DNA from 3 places in the Citrobacter sp. C1 genome. Region 1 is predicted to be linked to each of the others. Evidence: predicted binding sites of a transcription regulator. Region 1 holds the regulator's gene; each other region holds the start of a gene.
The links. Region 1 encodes LexA, which represses DNA repair genes until DNA is damaged. Its sites were predicted from a motif close to TNCTGTATGTACATACAGNA; they were not measured.
Positions count from the first base shown of each region.

Region 2: the regulator LexA is predicted to act here: its motif matches at 2,708-2,727, upstream of sbmC (DNA gyrase inhibitor SbmC).
Region 3: the regulator LexA is predicted to act here: its motif matches at 5,259-5,278, upstream of mutH (DNA mismatch repair endonuclease MutH).

Region 1 covers NZ_CP115035.1:4,675,552-4,682,953, forward strand. Annotated here, with positions in the region: gene IB214_RS22390 (quinone oxidoreductase) at 1-249, shown strand, start outside; gene pspG (envelope stress response protein PspG) at 478-720, opposite strand; gene dusA (tRNA dihydrouridine(20/20a) synthase DusA) at 854-1,852, opposite strand; gene IB214_RS22405 (cupin domain-containing protein) at 1,944-2,432, opposite strand; gene zur (zinc uptake transcriptional repressor Zur) at 2,550-3,068, shown strand; gene IB214_RS22415 (CsbD family protein) at 3,113-3,322, opposite strand; gene dinF (MATE family efflux transporter DinF) at 3,459-4,778, opposite strand; gene lexA (transcriptional repressor LexA) at 4,910-5,518, opposite strand; gene IB214_RS22430 (diacylglycerol kinase) at 5,628-5,996, opposite strand; gene plsB (glycerol-3-phosphate 1-O-acyltransferase PlsB) at 6,167-7,402, shown strand, end outside.
Region 2 covers NZ_CP115035.1:1,974,385-1,981,786, reverse strand. Annotated here, with positions in the region: gene IB214_RS09475 (L-threonine kinase) at 1-442, shown strand, start outside; gene IB214_RS09470 (DUF496 family protein) at 484-819, opposite strand; gene IB214_RS09465 (FUSC family protein) at 1,058-2,116, opposite strand; gene sbmC (DNA gyrase inhibitor SbmC) at 2,224-2,691, opposite strand; gene dacD (serine-type D-Ala-D-Ala carboxypeptidase DacD) at 2,816-3,988, opposite strand; gene phsC (thiosulfate reductase cytochrome B subunit) at 4,139-4,906, opposite strand; gene phsB (thiosulfate reductase electron transport protein PhsB) at 4,903-5,481, opposite strand; gene phsA (thiosulfate reductase PhsA) at 5,496-7,402, opposite strand, start outside.
Region 3 covers NZ_CP115035.1:893,086-900,487, reverse strand. Annotated here, with positions in the region: gene thyA (thymidylate synthase) at 152-946, opposite strand; gene lgt (prolipoprotein diacylglyceryl transferase) at 953-1,828, opposite strand; gene ptsP (phosphoenolpyruvate--protein phosphotransferase) at 2,034-4,280, opposite strand; gene rppH (RNA pyrophosphohydrolase) at 4,293-4,823, opposite strand; gene mutH (DNA mismatch repair endonuclease MutH) at 5,508-6,200, shown strand; gene IB214_RS04275 (TerC family protein) at 6,279-6,992, shown strand; gene ygdR (lipoprotein YgdR) at 7,137-7,355, shown strand.

The DNA.
Region 1 (7,402 bases):
ACCGGCGTTAACTTAGGCATTCTGAACCAGAAAGGCTCGCTGTACGCCACACGCCCTTCTCTGCAGGGTTACATCACCAACCGCCATGAATTGACCGAAGCCAGTAATGAGCTATTTTCACTGATTGCCAGCGGCGTGATTAAAGTCGATATCGCGCAAGGTCAGACGTTTGCGTTAAAAGATGCCCAGCGGGCGCATGAAGTACTGGAAAGCCGGGCCACGCAGGGGTCGAGTTTGCTGATCCCGTGAAACTTCTCCCTTAAATAATTCAAGCAGCCAACACGCCTGCGGTTTGAATTATGACGGGGAAGAAAAGAATTAGGGCTTCCCGTAGGAAGCCCTTTCTTTTTTTAGTTCGGCTGTATGTAGGGTACAGCTCGATGAATTCGTTAACCGCGCAATAGTGACAGATTTAATAATCAATTCCTATTTGGTTCTAAAGGCAATGTTGCAGGTTGTGATGTACCGCTCAATACCTTAGTAAAATCGACGGTTATTGCGCTGATAGTGCGGGACTTTTGGCGCTTTTATGGCCTTGATAACCCACACCACGGCGACAGCCAATAACAGCCATGGCAGCAGTTTAATCATCAGCGCAAACATCCCGCCGAGGAACATCACGGCGGTCGCCACCATCAGCGCAGCCAGAATCCCCAGCAGCGACACGCCGGTGACCATCAGCATGACAAAAAAGCCAATCACAAAAAGTAGTTCCAGCATGATGCTCTCCCATAATGAATTTCTGCTTAAACCATTACAAAAATCATGCCAGAATTAATTGATTGATTTATAAAGAAAATGCCCCGCAACAGTGCGCAGGGCGTGGTGAAATTGACTAACTTTTGGTGAACAATTAACGTTTGTCTGCTACCAGCTTCAACGCATGTTCCAGCACGTTGATATCCGCACCGGCTTTGTGCGCATTTTCGCTCAGGTAACGACGCCACTGACGCGCGCCCGGAATGCCCTGGAACAGCCCCAGCATATGGCGGGTAATATGTCCCAGATACGTTCCCTGGCTCAGTTCCCGTTCAATATACGGGTACATGGCGCGCACCACGGCAACAGGGTCCACGTCAGCACCCGTTGAACCGAAAATTTCGCGATCCACGGATGCCAGAATACCGGGGTTCTGATAGGCTTCACGTCCCACCATCACGCCATCCATATGTTCAAGGTGCGCTTTCGCTTCTTCCAGCGATTTAATGCCGCCGTTGATCGACATGGTCAACTGCGGGAAATCACGCTTCAGCTGGTACACGCGGGCGTAATCCAGCGGTGGGATTTCACGGTTTTCTTTCGGGCTCAGCCCGGACAACCAGGCCTTGCGCGCATGAATGATAAACATCTCACATTCTCCTTTGCCGGAGACCGTGTTGATGAAATCACACAGAAATTCGTAGCTGTCCTGGTCATCAATGCCAATACGGGTTTTGACCGTCACCGGAATCGATACCACATCACGCATCGCCTTGATGCAGTCGGCAACCAGCTGCGCATTGCCCATCAGGCAGGCACCAAACATCCCGTTTTGTACGCGATCAGAGGGACAGCCCACGTTGAGGTTTATCTCGTCATAGCCCCGTGCTTCCGCCAGCTTCGCACACTGTGCCAACGCGGCCGGGTCGCTACCACCAAGCTGTAAGGCTATCGGATGCTCTTCGTCGCTATACGCCAGATAGTCGCCTTTACCATGAATGATTGCCCCGGTGGTTACCATCTCCGTATAGAGCAGCGTCTGGCTGGACAGTAAGCGCAAAAAGTAGCGGCAGTGTCTGTCCGTCCAGTCGAGCATCGGCGCGATAGAAAAACGATGTGCAGGGAAAGCGGTGGACTGAGATTCAGGCAGCATGGCGAATAATTAAGCATCCGGTTAAAAAAGGGGCGCCACTATAGCATAGACCGCGACGATAGTGAGCCACATCGTCACGGCCCCCCTCATGCTATTTCGATCCGGGTTTACCGTCGTGGGAACCAAAAAACTGTGGTGGATGGTCAACCCAGCGATCCTCGCGCGTGGCCGCATACACCGGATTCAGTGGGTAATAGATACGATTGAATTTTTTATTTGCCTCGCCGACGACCAGCAGTCGCACCTCTTCACTGGTGTTATTGATAAAGGTGTGACACACGCCGGTTCCCGCTGGAAATCCGACGCTGTCCCCCGGTTCCAGCTTCCATAAATAGCCGTTAATCCAGGCCTCCGGATACCCTTCCAGCACGTAGATAAACTCTTCTTCATCGCTTTCGGCGTGAGGGTACGAGGTGCGACGGCCCGGAGGCAGGCGTTCATGGTGAATACCGAGGCGACCCAAGCCCAGCTTACGAGCAAGCGGTGCGCCGATAGAAAACAGCTCATCACTTCCGGGATAGGTAGCGTCGTCAGCCCCCTCCACCTCACGCCAGTGGCGAATACAATCCGGTCTTTTCATTTTATATTTTCCAGTATTGCGATGCGTCAGGTATAGCACACCACGGCTGATCTCGGCGTTTTATGCAGAACATGATAAAGTAAGGGATTAACCTTCCACGCAAATCGAGGCGCAAAAATGGAAAGAACCCCTACGCAGGAGTTGCTGGCTCACGCTGAAAAACTCTGTGCGCAACGTAACGTGCGACTCACGCCGCAACGCCTCGAAGTGCTGCGCCTGATGAGCCTCCAGGAAGGGGCAATCAGCGCATATGACCTGCTGGATTTATTACGGGAAACTGAACCACAGGCTAAACCGCCTACCGTCTATCGTGCGCTCGATTTTCTGCTCGAACAAGGTTTTGTCCACAAGGTAGAATCCACCAACAGCTACGTGCTTTGCCATTTGTTTGATCAGCCCACCCACAGCTCCGCGATGTTCATTTGTGACCGCTGCGGCGTGGTGAAAGAAGAGTGTGCGGAGGGCGTGGAAGACATCATGCATACGCTGGCGGCCAAGATGGGCTTTGCCCTACGTCATAACGTAATTGAAGCGCATGGCCTGTGCCAGGTCTGTGTGGAAGTTGAAGCCTGCCGTCATCCTGGCGACTGCCAGCATGATCACACGATTCAGGTAAAAAAGAAGGTCGGGCGTTAAGCGAGAGAACGTACATCCTTGTACATTCAGGCGGGAGGGGATAATTACCAACGGTAGTCGTTGCGGGTTTCCCAATCCTTCACTTCTTTCTCCGCCTGATCTTTCGCATAACCGTAACGTTCCTGGACTTTACCCACCAGTTGGTCACGCTTACCTTCAATGACCGTCATATCATCATCGGTCAGTTTGCCCCATTGCTCTTTCACTTTACCTTTCAACTGCTTCCAGTTACCACCGACTTCGTCTTTATTCATCATCAAATCCTCATCGTTAGGTTGTGAATAGCGAGAGTGCTGCGTCCAGACACGCTATGTTTTTGCTGGACGTGAGAATAAGTGTAGTCAGTGATTCTGAGTTCTATTTATTATTCGGAATTTTTAACCATACGAGTCAGGAAAACCAGGTGCCATTTCGCCAGTGACGCCGCCAGATAAAAGCCAGCGAGAGTCCGCGCAGCGCCAGAAAAACGGCGAGTGCCAGCCACAAACCGTGGTTGCCTAACAGCGGTAACGTGAATAAGGTTAAGCCGAATCCCGCAGCGGCAACGGCCATACTGTTACGCATTTCCGCAGCACGCGTTGCGCCAATAAACATGCCGTCCAACAGGTAACACCAGACGCCCACCAGCGGTAACACCACCTGCCAGATAAGGTAACGATCGGCCAGCTGCTGAATCTGCGGTAGTGAGGTCAACGATGCAATAATGTGCTCGCCAAACAGGGCATAGATCAGTGAAAAAAGGATCGCCACAATGCCCGACTGTCGACACGCCGCGCGCCAGACATCCAACAGTTGGCTGCCATCCCGGGCACCATAAGCCTGACCAGAGTGCGCTTCCACGGCATAGGCAAATCCGTCCAGCGCATAGGCGGTGAAGGTCAACAGGGTCATCAGAACGGCGTTGACCGCAATAATATCGCCCCCGAGACGCGCCCCGAGTACCGTAATCGCACCAAAACACAGCTGCAGCAACAGCGAACGCAGCATGATGTCGCGGTTAAGCGCCATCAGACGGCGGAAGTTTCCGCGCCATGCCTGTTTCAGCATCATGAGCGAAACACCGCGCAGGTGGAGAACCTTGCGCACCATCAGCAGGCCAATCAGCAACGTGGCATATTCGGCAATCACCGTCGCCAGCGCGGCGCCCTGCACGTTCATATGCAGCCCCATCACCAGCCATATATCGAGCACAATGTTGAGGATATTGCCGACAATCAACAGGATCACCGGTGCTCGCGCGTACTGAACGCCCAGCAGCCAGCCAAGCAGTACCAGGTTCGCCAGCGAGGCAGGCGCGCTGAGCCAACGGATTTCAAGGAAGCGCCTGGCCTGTTCCAGTACCGCTTCGCTCCCCCCCACGATGTGTAACGCCAGATCGATAATCGGCGTACGAAATAGCGCAATTGCCGCCCCCGCCCCCAAAGCCAGAATCAGCGGCTGCACCAGTGCTCGGGCCAACGCCTGCGGATTTTTTGCGCCAAATGCCTGAGCCGTCAGCCCGGTGGTACTCATGCGTAGAAAGAGCAGCAGCATAAAGAGAAAACTGGTTGCCGTCGCACCCACTGCGACGCCACCCAAATAGACCGGGCTATCCAGATGACCAATCACAGCCGTATCCACCAGTCCCAGCAGGGGAACGGTGATATTGGAGAAAATCATTGGCAGGGCAAGGTGCCAGAGTGCTTTATCAGAGGAGGTAAAAAAAGGCATACAGGAGAGCCTGAGAAGACGTTAGAGATACTGGAAAAAATCGTACAGGCCCGGTAAACAGAGTGCCACCGGGCACGTTGCCGGATGACGACGTAAACGTCTTATCCGGCCTACAGGAAATCAACAGACCGTTACAGCCATTCACCGTTACGGATAACGCCGACGGCCAGTCCTTCAATGGTGAAGTTCTGCTCACGCAGGTCGACAACGATCGGTTTGAACTCGCTGTTTTCTGGCAGAAGCTCGACTTTATTTCCCTGTTTTTTCAGACGTTTAACCGTCACTTCATCATCAATGCGGGCAACAACCACCTGGCCGTTACGCACGTCCTGTGTCTTATGCACTGCCAGCAGATCGCCATCCATAATACCAATGTCTTTCATTGACATACCGCTGACGCGCAGCAGGAAATCAGCATTAGGTTTGAACAGGGATGGATCAACCTGATAGTGGCCTTCGATGTGCTGTTGCGCCAGCAGCGGCTCACCTGCAGCAACGCGACCTACAAGCGGTAATCCTACCTCTTCTTCATGCAACAGACGAATACCACGCGATGCACCAGAGACGATTTCGAGCACCCCTTTACGCGCCAGCGCTTTAAGGTGTTCTTCAGCCGCGTTTGGGGAACGGAATCCCAAACGCTGCGCGATCTCCGCACGCGTCGGTGGCATACCTGTCTGGCTGATGTGATCCCGAATGAGATCAAACACCTCTTGCTGCCTGGCCGTTAACGCTTTCATTCCGCCCCCTGGGTGTATATACAGTTATGCTGTGAGTATATACAGCTAAAGGCGATTTTGGAACCGCAAACTGCACAAAAAACAGGAGATTTATGAAGTTGTGGAATCCTTATCGAAAATGGGACCACAACAGGATGCCCCAGGTGATCAGGGCGACAAAAATAGACAGCAGAACAGCCGCCGACCCCATATCTTTCGCTCGACCGGAAAGTTCGTGATGCTCCGATCCAATACGGTCGACCACTGCTTCAATAGCGCTGTTTAAGATTTCAACGATCATCACCAGCATTACTGAACCAATCAACAACACACGGGTAATGGCGTCGACGTCCAGCCAGCAGGCGATGGCGACGCCCAGCAGTACGGCAACGCTTTCCTGACGAAATGCCGCTTCATTTATCCATGCGGCGCGAAAACCTTTCCACGAGTAGCCAGCAGCTTTGATAATTCGGGTGAATCCAGTGGTATTATTGGCCATCAAAAGAACCTTTTTACATTATTAGCGTCAATGTCATTGTAACGTTACCCCGTTTGTTTCAGGGTGTGGCAAAGCAGCGCGAAGTATGACGGGATACACCAGAAATTCACTAAACTTTCTGATATCCTTGCAGCGCATTTGCATTATTAACCAGAGGCTTTACATCGTTTATGTCCGGCTGGCCACGAATTTACTACAAATTACTGAATTTACCATTAAGCGTCCTGGTAAAAAGCAAGTCTATTCCGGCAGAACCTGCCCCGGAGTTGGGACTCGATACGTCTCGTCCCATTATGTACGTCCTACCGTACAACTCAAAAGCAGACTTGCTGACGCTACGTGCCCAATGTTTGGCGCACGATCTTCCCGATCCCCTGGAACCGCTGGAGATAGACGGGACTTTACTGCCGCGCTACGTGTTTATTCACGGCGGTCCGCGTGTGTTCACCTATTACACGCCAAAAGAAGAGTCCATCAAGCTGTTCCATAACTATCTCGATCTGCATCGCAGCAATCCTGACCTGGATGTGCAGATGGTGCCGGTTTCGGTGATGTTTGGCCGCGCGCCTGGCCGCGAAAAAGGTGAAGTCAACCCGCCGCTGCGCATGCTGAACGGCGTACAGAAATTCTTCGCCGTTTCCTGGCTCGGTCGCGACAGTTTTGTCCGTTTCTCGCCGTCGGTCTCTCTGCGCCGCATGGCAGACGAACACGGTACGGATAAAATCATCGCTCAGAAACTGGCGCGCGTGGCGCGTATGCACTTTGCCCGTCAGCGTTTAGCTGCTGTTGGCCCGCGCCTCCCTGCCCGCCAGGATCTGTTTAATAAGCTGCTGGCCTCAAAAGCAATCGCCCGTGCGGTAGAAGATGAAGCCCGCAGTAAAAAAATCTCCCACGAAAAAGCGCAGCAAAATGCCATTGCGCTGATGGAAGAGATCGCCGCCAACTTCTCCTACGAGATGATCCGCCTGACTGACCGTATTCTGGGATTCACCTGGAACCGACTGTATCAGGGTATTAACGTTCACAATGCAGAACGCGTTCGCCAACTGGCCCACGACGGGCATGAAATTGTCTATGTCCCCTGCCACCGCAGCCATATGGATTACATGCTGCTGTCGTACGTTCTGTATCACCAGGGGCTGGTTCCTCCGCACATTGCGGCCGGGATCAACCTGAACTTCTGGCCGGCTGGCCCGATTTTCCGCCGCCTGGGTGCGTTCTTTATTCGTCGTACCTTCAAGGGCAATAAGCTCTATTCCACCGTATTCCGCGAATACCTCGGCGAGTTGTTCAGCCGCGGTTATTCGGTTGAGTACTTTGTCGAAGGTGGGCGCTCACGTACCGGTCGTTTGCTGGATCCGAAAACCGGCACGCTATCGATGACCATCCAGGCAATGCTGCGCGGC
Region 2 (7,402 bases), 2.3 Mb from region 1:
CGCCTGTGAAGCGCAGCCCCACCTCGACCTGCTGGTTCTCGAAAGCCCGGAAACGTTACGCACGGCAGACTATCACCGGATCCCGCGCCAGGCCGGGTTACAGGCAGGCGCACCTGCCCTCAAACGAGCTTGGGAAAAAGTGCAGGAAGCTTGCTCAAGTCAAAACCCGTACCGGATGGGCGAAGCGGCCACGCTAAGCGCCATTGCCAGCCAGATGTTGTTGCCAAAACCGGATTTCGATTCGTTATTATCGCTGGTTGAAGAATGTGATTTATACGGTGTGAACGTTGCCCACAGCGGCAGCGTGGTTGGCCTGATGCTGGACAGAACGCGTCATGACATTGACTACATCAAATGGATGCTGGTACAGAAAAAACTGACTACACACTGGCCGGAACAGCATTTACTACGGATGGTAACGGGCGGGGTTGAATTACAGTAGGGACGATAGGGGCAGCATTACGCCCCTATCGTTTGCAACAATTACTCTGCTTTCGCTTCGCCGTTTTTCACTTCGCCCATGGCTTTGAGCTTTTTAGAAATGTCGCGACGCTCTTTAGAGATCTCGGCATTTTTGATGATGTAATCATCCACGCGATCTTCATAGTCGCTTTTCATGCTGGCAATAATGCCCTGGATCGCTTCAACGCTCATACCTGGCTTGATGTAGTCGCTCAGGTTGTCCAGCAGCAGGACACGTTTCTGGTTGTCACGGATCTTTTTCTCAACGTCCTGGATTTCACGTTGCAGTTTGTTCTTACGACGGAACAGACGAACAAATTCCAGCACGTCCTGGAAAGAAGGCTTGGTAGTTTCCATTTTTACACCCCTGATAATGTGAGATTCGGATTCGTTTAAACAACGGCTAAAGTGGGTCAACATTACTTTCATGCCCGCCATACTTCAAGTTGCATCTGCATTGACAATACACGGTTGAAACCTGAATTATCGAGGGTAAAGCCATTGCAGTTACCAATGGTTTTAGCCTTTTTCAGTATCATACCCTTAATCGTTGCTGAATCGAAGCAGCAGTAGAACCAATCCCCTCATCTGCGCTTTATTTGCGCAAAGCACGACAGATTAAATGTGAGAGGAGTTCCAGCTGTCGTGCCATCTCCATATTCAGCCAGACATAACCATGAATAGGCGTTTCTGCAACGTTGTCGCCCTTATGTTCATCAATCAGCTGACGCATCTCGGTCACCGTATCATTGAGTTTTTCGGTGTTGGCAAGCACCGGCTGCGGATTACCTTCATAGAGAGCGTGCGTTATCGTCAGCAGTGCCTGTTGCATTCTGAGTTGAGTTTCACGCAGCGTATGCGCATTCAACATCACAAAATGACTGGACCGCGTTGCCCACAGCGCGTTGATTTGCAGTTCAAGCATGCACACCAGATTCCGATTAATCGTTTGAATGGCTTCAAAAACTGATTTTTGAATGCGCGTTTCTTTGCTGGCCGGAATGATTAAGCCGCGCATTTTAACGACGTCACTCAGCAACTGCTGTAAGTGCTTATCCAGCCGGGGTTGTTCGAGTAAGTTGGGTGATAGCGCAGCCTGATATACACGGTTATAGCCGGTAATGCAGTGCGCCAGCTGGATACGCCAGTGTATAAATGCGCGTTGCGGCCAGATCCAGGTAAACAGCATTGCCAGTAGCGAGCCGAGAATCACATCCCCCCCGCGCCAGAGTGCCGTGTTCATATCGCCCGCAGGTGCGCCAACCACGACGGCCAGCGTGATGCCGATCAGCAGCGCCTGATACGGTTTTTTACCCAATGCCAGCCAACCGCACAGGAACATCGCCACCGCACACCATATCAGCATCAGCGGCAATGAAAAGAGCTCCAGCCGGAGCGCCACCAGCCCAAGGACCGAACCCAGAATCGTGCCACCAATACGCTCAAAAGCTCGGGGGACGACATTGCCCCAAAAGGAAATCGGCCCCATGATCACCACCAGCGTGATCAGAGGCCAGGTACCTTCAGGGATGTCCAGCAGGCGAACCAGCAGAAAAGTGAGAAGAAACGCCAGCGAGATGCGAATACCATGCACCACACGATAATGACGATACAAGCGAATTTCAAAAGGACTCAGTGACTTATCTGCACGCACTCATGCACTCCGTCAGGGAATAGCAAAGAACAGAATTGTACCTGTTTTTTCAGTGAAAACATCACCGTTATCAACAGGCCTTTTATCCTGATTCACACCCAAAACCGTTACTTCGCCTGCACCGGCACGTACATTTCAATATCCCAGTATCCGTCCTCCACACCATTATTTCGGTAAATTTCAAAACACGGTTTGGCCGATAACTGCCAGGACGAATCCTGCAGTAGACGGTCAAAAAACTGATACCAGGGTGTGGCAAAGTCATGGTTTTCAACACGGGCAACGGCCACGGCATAGTCGCCACCCGCCAGTTCAGTCAGGATCACCCCTTCGCTGTTTTCGGGGATCTCAAAACCTTCAGGCACTGAAACTACGGTATCGCAGCGCAGTTTATCTGCCGGAACCACGTCTGGGTTGTCGTAATAGACGGCTATCCATTCCAACGGCACAATCTGGTTACCGTCGACCCACATAACCAGCTGTTCAAACCCCTGCTTTACCGTGTGTTCCCACGGTCCAACCATGTGAAACCCGGCAATCCTGCGTCTTTCTACCTGCTTTATCTCATACTCCATATAACCTCCCGCATTATACTGTATAAAAATACAGTATAATTTCTGCGTATTACGACCTCAAGGAAATAGTGATTATTATGTGAGCAGATTCGCAGTCTTGCCAGTTTGGTGCACAAACAGAAATCTACACCTTATGGTGAAAATAATCGCTCAGGCGCGAAAACACCCCCCCCTCACCGACTGACTCCAGCGTCATCAGCGGCCAATGCGCCACCAGCTGATCCCGGTCGTAGAGTTCAATTTCGCCCACGCGCTGATGTGCGGCAATGGGGGCGACCAGCTCTTTCTTATCAAGCACATACTTTGCTTTAATATTCGCCACTTCGGCTTTAGGCAGCGCCATCCAAAAATCCTGCTCGGTACCGAGACTGATTTTTTCTTTATCGCCATACCAGATCCGCTCAACGCCGACCTGCTTACCACTACGCAGAACCTGCACTGTGTCAAAGTTTTGCTGTCCCCATTGCAGCAGCTTACGCGCCTGATCTTCACGCCCCTTCGCACTCTCGGCCCCCATTACAACGGCGATTAATCGACGCTGTCCGTCTACCGCAGATGCAATCAGGTTAAACCCGGCACCAGAGGTATGTCCCGTCTTTAGCCCATCCACGTTCAGGGTTTTATCCCACAATAAACCGTTACGATTCTGCTGGGTGATGCCGTTCCAGGTGAGGCTCTTCTCGCTGTACATATGATAGAAATCAGGCTCGCCGTGAATGATAGCCCTCGATAACACAGCCAGATCGTAAGCCGAACTGTGCTGACCTGGGGCATCCAGTCCGTGCACCGTTTCAAAATGGGTGTCCTGCAACTTCAGCTTTTGCACATAACTGTTCATCATCGCGACAAACTGTGGCTGCCCACCGGCGATATAATCCGCCAGCGCAACGCAGGCATCGTTGCCGGAATCGACAATTAAGCCGCGACTTAAATCACGTACTGAAACGCGGTCACCTTGTTTTAGAAACATTAATGATGAACCGACAAATACCGGATTGTCTTTCGCCCACGCGTCACGCCCAACGGTGACAATATCTGACGGGCTAATAAGCTGGCTGTCGATGGCGCGGTCAACAACATAGCCGGTCATCAGCTTGGTCAGACTGGCGGGGTTGCGCTGCTGGTGCTCATTACCTGCGGTAAGAATTTGGCCTGTGGTGTAATCCATCAGCACCCACGCACCCGCATTGATAGCCGGAGGTTGGGGAGCAAAACTGGCGACATCCGCCGCAAAAGCGGAGGAAAAACTCATCGCGAAAAGGGAAGCGGTAATAAACAAACGGCGTTTCAACAGCATGTCCTCAGGAAAAGGAAAAATAGCCGTTCTTTTTACGGAAATTCTGAAGAACAAACAGGGATAAATTGCAAGAAAATGTGACTTAAGGCACATTTTCTTGCAATGGAATGCAGGTATCAGATAAACGGGTAGTGATAAATTCGCACTACATTACCCTTTACGCGGTGATACATCTGCGTGATGGCTGCGATGCCGGTGATAGCCGTCGATCATGCTGCGAAAGATTTGCCCCGGCGTGTCGCCCAGTGTGCACAGGTAGATATGCGCACAAATAAACAGAATGCCAATAATCGCCAACGCCATATGCAACACCAGCATAACCGGACCTGCGCCGATAACTTGTGGGTAAAGACACAGCAAACCGGTGATGATCAACAGCGGTACCAGCGCATACATTATGGCCAGATAGGCCAGTTGTTGTAGCGGGTTAAATTTACTCTCTGCCGTCGCGGCAAACGGATGCGCTTCACCCTTCATTATCCCATACAGGTAAAAGCGTGTTTGCTGCAGGCAGCGCGAAATCAGTCCGCTACATTTCACCCGATAGTGGCAGCCGTTGCCGGTAGTGGCATTTATCAGCACGAAACCCACCCAGAAGGCCAGTAATGCAAAGCCACACCAGGTGTGTACCTGCACCATGAGCGCCACCGGCCCTATCGAAAAGTGACCAAACAACCCGCTTACCAGCAGCAGAACGAACAACAGCGCATTTCCCCAGTGCCAGCGGCGGACCGCTAACGAGTAGAGGTAATCACGATGCTCTTCACCGGTTGCGGTTTTAGGTGCCAGCATCCGGCGCAGCAGCGCGTGCGCCACCAGACCCACAATCATCAGCAGGATGACCACACCTGCGTAAATGAGCCACAGCGGCCAGTAGTCCGGCGCATAGTTAAGCTCTGCTCCCCAGATAGCATTCATACTTTCCCCTCCTGATGATACTCTTTACGCCGATAAAGACTCACCTCACCACTGCGCGTATCCTGCTGGCGATATACCTCTTTTTGACTTATCCAGTGCTGGATCTCCGGGTCGTCGCGGCGGCCAAACTTCAGCGCATCGGTTGGACAAACAGAAACACAGGCCGGCGCTTGCCCGGCATCGAGGCGGGTATCTGCACAAAAATTGCATTTGTCAGCGATACTCGTTTGCGGATTCAGATAACGCACATGGAACGGGCAGGCCGCAACACAATAGTCGCAACCAATACAGCGCGACTTGTCCACCTGCACAATACCGTTTTCGTCACGAAATGAAGCACCGGTCGGGCAAACGCTCACGCAGGGCGCATCTTCACAGTGCTGGCAAGAAACCCGCACAAACTGAAAATGAGACAGGACGTCTGACTCTTTTTCCGGGGTGCGGATCTGCACCTGCAGGCGGCTGTACCCCTCCGGCACATCGTTCAGAACCTTGCAGGCAACCGTACATGCCTGGCAGCCAATGCAGCGTTTTTCGTCATGCAGCATGACATAGGGATTTGTGGATTGATTCATGATGTTCTCCTTGTTCATGCCCGACGCAGCGTCACGCCAGCGGTGTGCACCACCGTTCCGGAAACCGGACTGGTCACGTGCGGAAGTAAATTACCGCAGTGAATACCGTGCGTGGTTGCCGCCGTTTTAGCCCCGGCCTTGGCGCCAAACCCCATATAAACAAACAGCGTATCGGGTCGAATACCGGCCGTGACCAGCGCCTTACCTTTTTCTTTGCCAGTGGCGTTTTCCAGCCAGATGTCGTCACCGCTTTTAATCCCTTTTTCACGCGCGGTCGTCGGGTGGATCCACACCGCGTTGTCCCACATCAGTTCACTGAGTAAAGGCACATATTGCGTTGCTCCGTTGGTGTGAACCGCCACCTTGCCCTGGATGAAATAGAGTTCATTTTCACCCTTCAGGGCAAAATTGCGGGCGCGTGGAATACCGTAGCCGGGAAGTAACGATTCCAGCTCTGCGGAATAAAGCTCGATTTTGCCTGACGGGGATTTGAATCGCAGTTGCTCCCCGTAGGTACCATCGCTGTCCGCGGGCACTGCGCCAGGATAGCGCTCGACAAACTGGCGCACGGCCTCAGGTTCACGAAATAACAGCGGTACGCCCCACTCCCGATATCCCTTCTGACGCAGTTCTGCGGATAAAGCGTGATCGCCATTGAGCTGGTACAGCTGGCGCGTCTGCATATCCTGCCACGGGTAAAATTGCCCGAGACCCAACTGTTCACCCAGTTCTTTCCAGATTTGCCAGCTCGGACGAGCATCGCCAATGGGCTCAACTACCTGTTGGCGTAATGCATAAGCTGGATTCAGCCCTGACATATCAGAGACTTCTTCATCACGCTCAAGGTAGGTGCATTCCGGTAACAGATAGTCAGCATAGGCCGCGCTTTCACTTAAATAGACGTCGCAGCTGACCACCAGATCCAGTTGTTCCACGGTTTTGACCAGATCGGGTCGGCAGGTCACAGTCTGGAAAGGATTATGTCGGGACATGATCCATCCCTTCACCGGGTAAGGAGTCTGCTTTAACACGGCATCAATAATGCTTTGCACGACCCCGCCACCCGCGGCGATATATTTAAACTGCGGTGCCACCAGATCAATGCGCTGCGCGGTTGGCTTCGGTAATTTCACATCCGGTTTTGCCAGCACCGGCGCGACCTTTTCGCCAGCCAGCTTGTTGTAGGTTGCCGCCGCCTTTTTCTGGTACATGCCACCTTCACGTTCGATATTGCCCAGCAGCACGTTGAGGGTGAAGATCATCCGCCGCATGTCGATCTCTTCCTGAGAAAACGTCGCGCGGTGGCCTGGGCTGACGATGGCACGAGGCGCGCTGGCCGCCATTTCTCGGGTTACGCGGGTAATAACTTCAGCAGGAACATCAGCCAGCTTTTGCGCCCATTCAGGCGTTGTCTCTTGTACGGCCTCTGCCAGCTGTGCAAACCCCGTGGTATAACGCTCCACAAACTGCGCGTCATACAGGTTTTCTTTAATCATGACGTGGCACATTGCCATCAGTACCGGCAAGTCGCCGCCAGGCCTGATGGCATGCCATTCATCCGCTTTACTGGAAAATACGGACAAGCGAGGGTCGAAGCTGACCATCTTCGCGCCTCTCTCCTGCGCGGTCATCAGTTCGTGCGTGTCGGCAACCTCAATACCTTCATAGAGGTTATGGCCAAAAGAGACCATATAACGGGTGTTGGCAATATCCATGGCCAGATCGCCGCCCATCATCACTTTAGCGGCAATGGATTTCCCGGCGGGACATGTCGAGGCATGGGTAAAAGTGTTCGGCGAACCGAAGGCCGTCGCCAGGTGAAATAAATGACCGGAAAGCGAGCCGGATTTAGAAGAGAAGACAACGCCCTGAGGACCATATTGCGCTTTTATGGCACTCATCTTTTCGGCAATTTCTTGAT
Region 3 (7,402 bases), 1.3 Mb from region 1:
AGTGGGGAATTCGGGTTATTCGGCGAGCTTCGGGGAATATTTTCTTCGTTTCAGCGCATTGCAAAATTTCAGGAATCAGCGTCGAAAAACTGAAATCAGGGCAAAAAAAACCGACGCGCGAGGGCGTCGGTCGTGGCAGGGTAGCGGTCGATTAGATAGCAACCGGCGCTTTAATACCAGGGTGCGGATCGTAACCTTCAATCTCGAAATCATCGAAACGATAGTCGAAGATAGAGTCAGGCTTACGCTTGATGACCAGCTTCGGCAAGGCACGCGGTTCGCGGCTGAGCTGCAGGTGCGTTTGCTCCATATGGTTGCTGTACAGGTGCGTATCGCCGCCGGTCCAGACAAAATCACCGACTTCAAGGTTGCACTGCTGCGCCATCATATGGACCAGCAAAGCATAGCTGGCAATGTTAAACGGCAGGCCGAGGAACACATCGCACGAACGCTGATACAGCTGACAGGAGAGCTTGCCGTCTGCCACATAGAACTGGAAGAACGCATGGCACGGCGCCAGCGCCATCTTATCCAGTTCGCCTACGTTCCACGCAGAAACGATAATACGGCGAGAGTCCGGATCATTCTTCAACTGGTTAAGCACCGTGGTGATCTGATCAATATGGCGGCCATCTGGCGTTGGCCACGCGCGCCACTGTTTACCATAGACCGGGCCCAGATCGCCGTTTTCATCTGCCCACTCATCCCAGATAGAAACGTTGTTTTCGTGCAGGTAGGCCACGTTAGTGTCGCCCTGCAAAAACCACAGCAGTTCATGAATGATAGAGCGCAAATGGCAGCGTTTAGTGGTAACCAGCGGGAATCCTTCCTGCAGATTAAAACGCATCTGATGACCAAAAATGGAAAGCGTTCCGGTTCCGGTACGGTCGTTTTTCTGTGTGCCTTCATCCAGCACTTTTTGCATCAGTTCTAAATACTGTTTCATGATTCCTCAGGAAGCGTGTTGCTGTGGGCTGCGGCGGTACGCCCAAACCATCATAATGATACCGGCGACAATCATCGGGATAGACAGGATCTGCCCCATGCTGATGTACTGTACCCATTCGCCGGTAAACTGCTGATCCGGCTGGCGGAAAAATTCAACGATGATACGAAACGCGCCGTAGCCAATCAGGAACAGACCGGAGACCGAGCCCATCGGACGCGGTTTACGAATGAACAGGTTAAGAATGATAAACAGCACCACGCCTTCCAACGCCATCTCATAAAGCTGAGACGCGTGACGAGGCAGCGAACCGTAGGTATCGAAAATAGATTGCCACTGCGGGTTGGTTTGCAGCAGTAAGATGTCTTCGGTACGCGACCCTGGGAACAACATGCTATATGAGAAGTTCGGGTCAACGCGTCCCCACAGTTCGCCGTTGATAAAGTTGCCCAGTCGGCCCGCACCCAGACCAAACGGAATCAAAGGAGCAATGAAGTCAGAGACCTGGAAGAACGAACGCTTGGTGCGTTTGGCGAAGATAATCATCACCAGGATCACACCGATGAGACCACCGTGGAATGACATTCCGCCATCCCAGACGCGGAACAGATACAGCGGATTATCAAGGAACAGCGGGAAGTTGTAGAACAGTACGTAACCGATACGACCACCGAGGAACACCCCGAGGAAGCCTGCATAGAGTAAGTTTTCAACTTCGTTTTTGGTCCAGCCACTTCCTGGGCGATTAGCGCGGCGCGTCGCCAGCCACATCGCGAAAATAAACCCCACCAAATACATCATGCCGTACCAGTGAAGTGCGACGGGTCCAATTGAGAAAATGACCGGATCGAATTCCGGAAAATGCAGATAGCTACTGGTCATCTGTCACCACAAGTTCTTGTTATTTCGCTGAAATCAGACAGCAATTGATAAGCGCGCCTGTATGATACAGGCGCTCCGAAGGTGCGAATGATAGCACAAGGGGATCACCACGCATGCCGGGAAGATGTAAAAGATCTGTATAGTTAAGCCAGACACCAACAGGGATGCCAGATGAAACAGTGATGATCAGGCCGACAATTCAGACTTACAGCCCCCCGCGAATCAAACCGCCCATACCGCGGCGTTCCATAAATGCCGCCACCTGATGGCGCACTTCCGTCGCCAGTTGCGCTTCCAGGCTGCGCTGTGCCAGCGTTTGCGCTTCATCAAAATCGATGTGGCGCAGCAGATATTTCACTCGTGCCACAGAACGACCGTTCATTGATAAGTGGCGAAAACCCAGACCGATTAAAATGGTCACACACATTGGGTCACCCGCCATTTCGCCGCACAGGCGTAAATCGATGCCGCTTCTCTCGGCTTCCTGGGCAATCATCGCCAACGCACGTAACATCCCAGGATGCAGGCTGTCATAAATGCTGGCGACCCGCGTATTGTTACGATCGACCGCCAGAATATATTGGGTCAGATCGTTAGTACCCACCGAGATAAAATCGACCCTGTTCGCCAGATGCGGCAGCATAAAGACCATCGACGGGACTTCCAGCATGATGCCGATACGCGGTTTCGGGATCGCGTAGCCGATCATCTCTTCCACTTCGCGCCCGGCGCGCTCAATCAAGCGCCGCGCTTCGTCAACTTCATCAATACTGGTGACCATCGGCAACAAAATACTCAGGTTGCCGGTTGCCGCGTTGGCACGCAGCATTGCGCGGACCTGGATCAAAAAGATCTCCGGCTGATCGAGCGTAATGCGGATCCCGCGCCAGCCAAGGCACGGATTCTCTTCACTGATGGGCATGTAAGGCAGTTGCTTATCAGCCCCGACGTCCAGCGTACGCAGAGTCACCGGCTTGTCGTTAAACATTTGCAGCATGCCCTGATACTGGGCAACCTGTTCTTCTTCTGACGGAAACCCGCTTTGTAGCATGAACGGAATTTCGGTGCGATACAGCCCGATGCCGTCGATCCGGCTTCCCAGTTTTTGCTCGTGTTCCGGACTCAGCCCGGCGTTGAGCATCACCTTAACGCGCTCGCCGCTTTTCAACTGGGCTGGCTGGTTAACGTCATCTTCTGCCAGGCGACTGAGTTCAATCTCTTCACTGATAAGTCGCTGATATTCCTGAATCAAAACCGGTTCAGGATCAACCAGCAGCTCGCCGCGATAACCGTCCACCACCAGCGTACGGCGGTGGAGTACCGACGGCTGGATGTCGGCCCCCATCACAGTCGGAATACCCAGCGCGCGCACCATAATTGCCGCATGGGAGTTGGCAGCGCCGTCTCTGACCACCACACCAACTAGTCGGTCCTGCGGAAGCTCTGCCAGCGTGGTCGCGGAAAGCTCATCTGCCACCAACACGAAACGTTCCGGCCAGGCATTTGGCCCCTGAATCGAATCGTCAAGATGGAACAGCAGACGCTGGCCGAGCGCACGTAAATCCCCGGCCCGCTCTTTGAGATAGTTATCACTGAGGGCGGCAAACTGTTCAGCGAACTTCTCGATAATCGTTTTAACCGCCCACTCCGCCACCGAACCGTTGTCCACTTCTGCAAACAGCTCGCGGCGCAGACGGGTGTCGGAAAGCAGGTGCGAGTAAAGATCGAAGATCGCCGCCGTCTCTTTTTGTGCTCCCGCCGTAAAGCGCTTACTGTAGCGGCGGAATTCATTGGCGGCTTCTTCCAGCGCCTCAGTCAGTCGTTCGCGTTCTAGTACCGGATCCAGCGTTGACGCCTGATACACCTGCTCCATCAGCGGCAGCGTGGCATCCTGCCAGCCTTCGGCAATCGCCACGCCGGGTGCGGCAGGCAACGCACGAATGCGCGTTTGCCGGTATTGACCAAACAACGCGGTGAGCTGCGACTGAGAAAGAATGGCGGCCATTTGCGTGGCGAGTGTCACCAGGAATGACTCTTCGCTTTCATCGTACTGGCGCAGTTCACGCTGCTGGACCACCAGCACACCCAATAGCTGGCGGCGCTGAATGATCGGCACGCCTAAGAAGGCGCGGAATCGCTCTTCTTTTACTGAAGGGATGTATTTGAAGCTGGGGTGTTTTTGCGCATCGGCGAGGTTAATTGGTTCCGCCAGCCTGCCAACCAGGCCAACGATACCTTCATCAAACGCAAGCGCAACGGTGCGACCGCGTGGTTTTTTGAGTCCCCGGGTCGCCATCAGGTAATAACAACGTCGGTCGTGATCGGCCAGATAAACCGAACAGACCTCTGTATCCATCGCAAGACAGATGTCGGTAACCAGAATATTCAGCGCCTCATTAAGACGCGGAGCACTGGCCACCTTTTCGACTATTTCGCGCAGGCGGGTGAGCATAATTTGCGTAGCTTAACCTCTTTTACGTCTGTACGCAGGTGCGCTTTGCGGCTTTGGGGTACTCTCCTGAAGCGCCATCACAACACTTGCGAATTCTTTCATCACCCTGCGATAGACATCGCGTTTAAATGACACTACCTGTCGAACCGGATACCAGTAACTCACCCAACGCCAGCCATCGAACTCGGGCGTGCTGCTGGTTTGCATATTGATCTCAGCATCGCTGCTTACCAATTGCAGAAGGAACCATTTTTGTTTCTGGCCGATACAAACCGGCTTCGTGTCCCAACGCACCAAACGTTTCGGTAACTTGTAACGCAACCAGTTACGAGTAGAAGCCAGGATCCGCACATCTTTACGACTGAGGCCCACTTCTTCAAACAGTTCCCGGTACATCGCCTGCTCTGCTGTCTCTCCCGCGTTTATCCCACCTTGCGGGAATTGCCAGGAGTGCTGACCAAATCGCCGGGCCCACATGACCTGCCCCTGGCGGTTACAAATTACTATTCCTACATTCGGGCGGTAGCCATCGTCATCAATCACCGGACTACCTCAACATAAACCTTATATATAAACGATTGTTTCACACTCCTGAGAGGCGGTAAACCACTGTGTTAAGCACACGAGACTCTAATAACAATTGAATAACTCACAGCAAAGGACTGAGTTATAAACAGAGGTAGGCTGAGTTAGGCGATTTTATTCACCTTTTCTGTGGATATAGTTGTGAAGAAGTACGGAATTACTATGGGAAAACCCGGAACAGTCTGAATATGACCTTTGTCACATATAAAAATTAGTCGTCTATATTCATTGAGTTAAAAGCAAATACTGTCACCCAACACACAGAAATGTGATGTACATCACGCATACGATCCTCGAGCTGATGAAAGATCAACCAGCGTTGGTTTTATCCACAGATTGTGCCAATAAGTTAGGCACAATTTGTGTGAAAATTCGATTTTCGTCGCACGTCAAGGCTGTAAATTGAAACAGTAGTGGGGGTTTTTCACAGTTATCCCATCTTTCTGTGGATAACATGGTGTAAGATCCTGTTCATTGTCAGTGACCAGAATTGGAAAACCTCATCGGTTGTTGCGCAACTCTTGATTATGAAATTTAAAAATCAATATAAATCATATAATTGAGTAAAGCTTGTGGAAAAAGATAAACTCTGTCCACTCGGTATAAAATCATTGCTCATTTTTTCGCCTAAGGGTTAACTCAATGTCAGAACTCCAGCCACTGCTTTCTCCCCCTGAATCCGAAGCCCTGCTGCTTGCCCAGGCACGGCGGCTTTCGGGCTACACGTTAGGGGAGCTGGCGGCAATGGCGGGGATTGTAACCCCCAACGATTTGAAACGGGACAAAGGCTGGATCGGCGTACTGCTGGAGATCTGGCTCGGCGCCAGCGCGGGCAGCAAGCCGGAGCAGGATTTTGCGGCGCTAGGCGTAGAGCTGAAAACGATCCCTGTGGACAGTCTTGGCAGACCGCTGGAAACCACCTTCGTTTGCGTAGCACCATTAACCGGCAATACCGGCGTAACATGGGAAACCAGCCATGTCCGCCATAAACTTAAACGTGTGCTGTGGGTGCCGGTGGAAGGGGAACGCAGCATCCCGTTAGCCCAACGTCGCGTAGGATCCCCGCTGTTATGGAGTCCGAATGAAGAAGAAGATAACCAGCTACGCCTCGATTGGGAAGAATTGATGGACATGATTGTGCTGGGCCACGTCGAACGCATCACCGCCCGCCATGGGGAAGTGTTACAGCTACGCCCAAAAGCCGCCAATGCGAAAGCGCTAACCGAAGCCATTGGCGCGAATGGTGAGCCAATTCTGACCCTGCCACGCGGTTTTTATCTAAAAAAGAACTTCACGCGCGCGCTGCTGGAGCGTCATTTTTTATTCCAGACGTAATAGGCACAGCCCGGCCTTTCGCCCGCCGCGTTACGCGCCTATAATTAGCGCTTCTTTTTTTTGGCAGGACTTTGTTCGATGTTATTTGCATGGATAACCGATCCTAACGCCTGGCTGGCGCTCGGTACGCTGACGCTGCTGGAGATCGTTCTGGGGATCGACAATATTATTTTCCTTTCTTTGGTCGTTGCTAAACTCCCGACCGCACAACGCAGTCATGCCCGACGTATCGGGCTGGCGGCAGCGATGATCATGCGTCTGGCACTACTGGCGTCTATCGCCTGGGTCACGCGTCTGACCAACCCGCTGTTTGAGGTGTTTGGCGAGGCGATCTCAGCGCGTGACCTGATCCTTCTGCTTGGTGGATTGTTCCTGATCTGGAAAGCCAGTAAGGAGATTCATGAGTCTATAGAAGGTGAAGAAGAAGGGCTGAAAACACGCGTATCCTCGTTCCTCGGGGCAATTGTGCAGATCATGTTGTTAGACATTATCTTCAGCCTGGACTCCGTCATCACCGCAGTAGGCTTGTCCGATCATCTGTTTATCATGATGGCGGCGGTAGTTATTGCCGTCGGCGTGATGATGTTTGCGGCACGCCCGATTGGTGAATTTGTGGATCGCCATCCCTCGGTAAAAATGCTGGCACTCTCTTTCCTGATCCTGGTCGGCTTCACGCTGATTCTGGAAAGTTTCGATGTGCATGTGCCGAAAGGGTACATTTATTTCGCCATGTTCTTCTCTATCGGTGTAGAGACCCTGAACCTGTTGCGCAATAAAAAGAACCCGCTCTGACCCCATCAGTCGCTCCCCCGCAAGGGGAGCGACGACCCACATCACCTTTTCTTCTCACAGATTAAGATTTTACTGCTTTCGCCCGGCATAACTTCGCGTTATTACTAAACTAGTGTCAGACGCAGGCCACGTGAGGATAAATAGATGAAAAAATGGGCAGTTTTAATTTCCGCGGTAGGATTGGCTTTCGCCGTTTCTGGATGCAGCAGTGATTATGTGATGGCGACCAAAGATGGTCGGATGATCCTGACCGACGGTAAACCCGAAATTGATGATGATACCGGTCTGGTGAGCTATCACGACCAGCAAGGCAATGCGATGCAGATTAACCGCGACGACGTATCTCAAATCATTGAGCGTTGATGGTTGAGGTCAGCCTCGCTGCTGGCCTTAACAATTTTGCTTCCCTT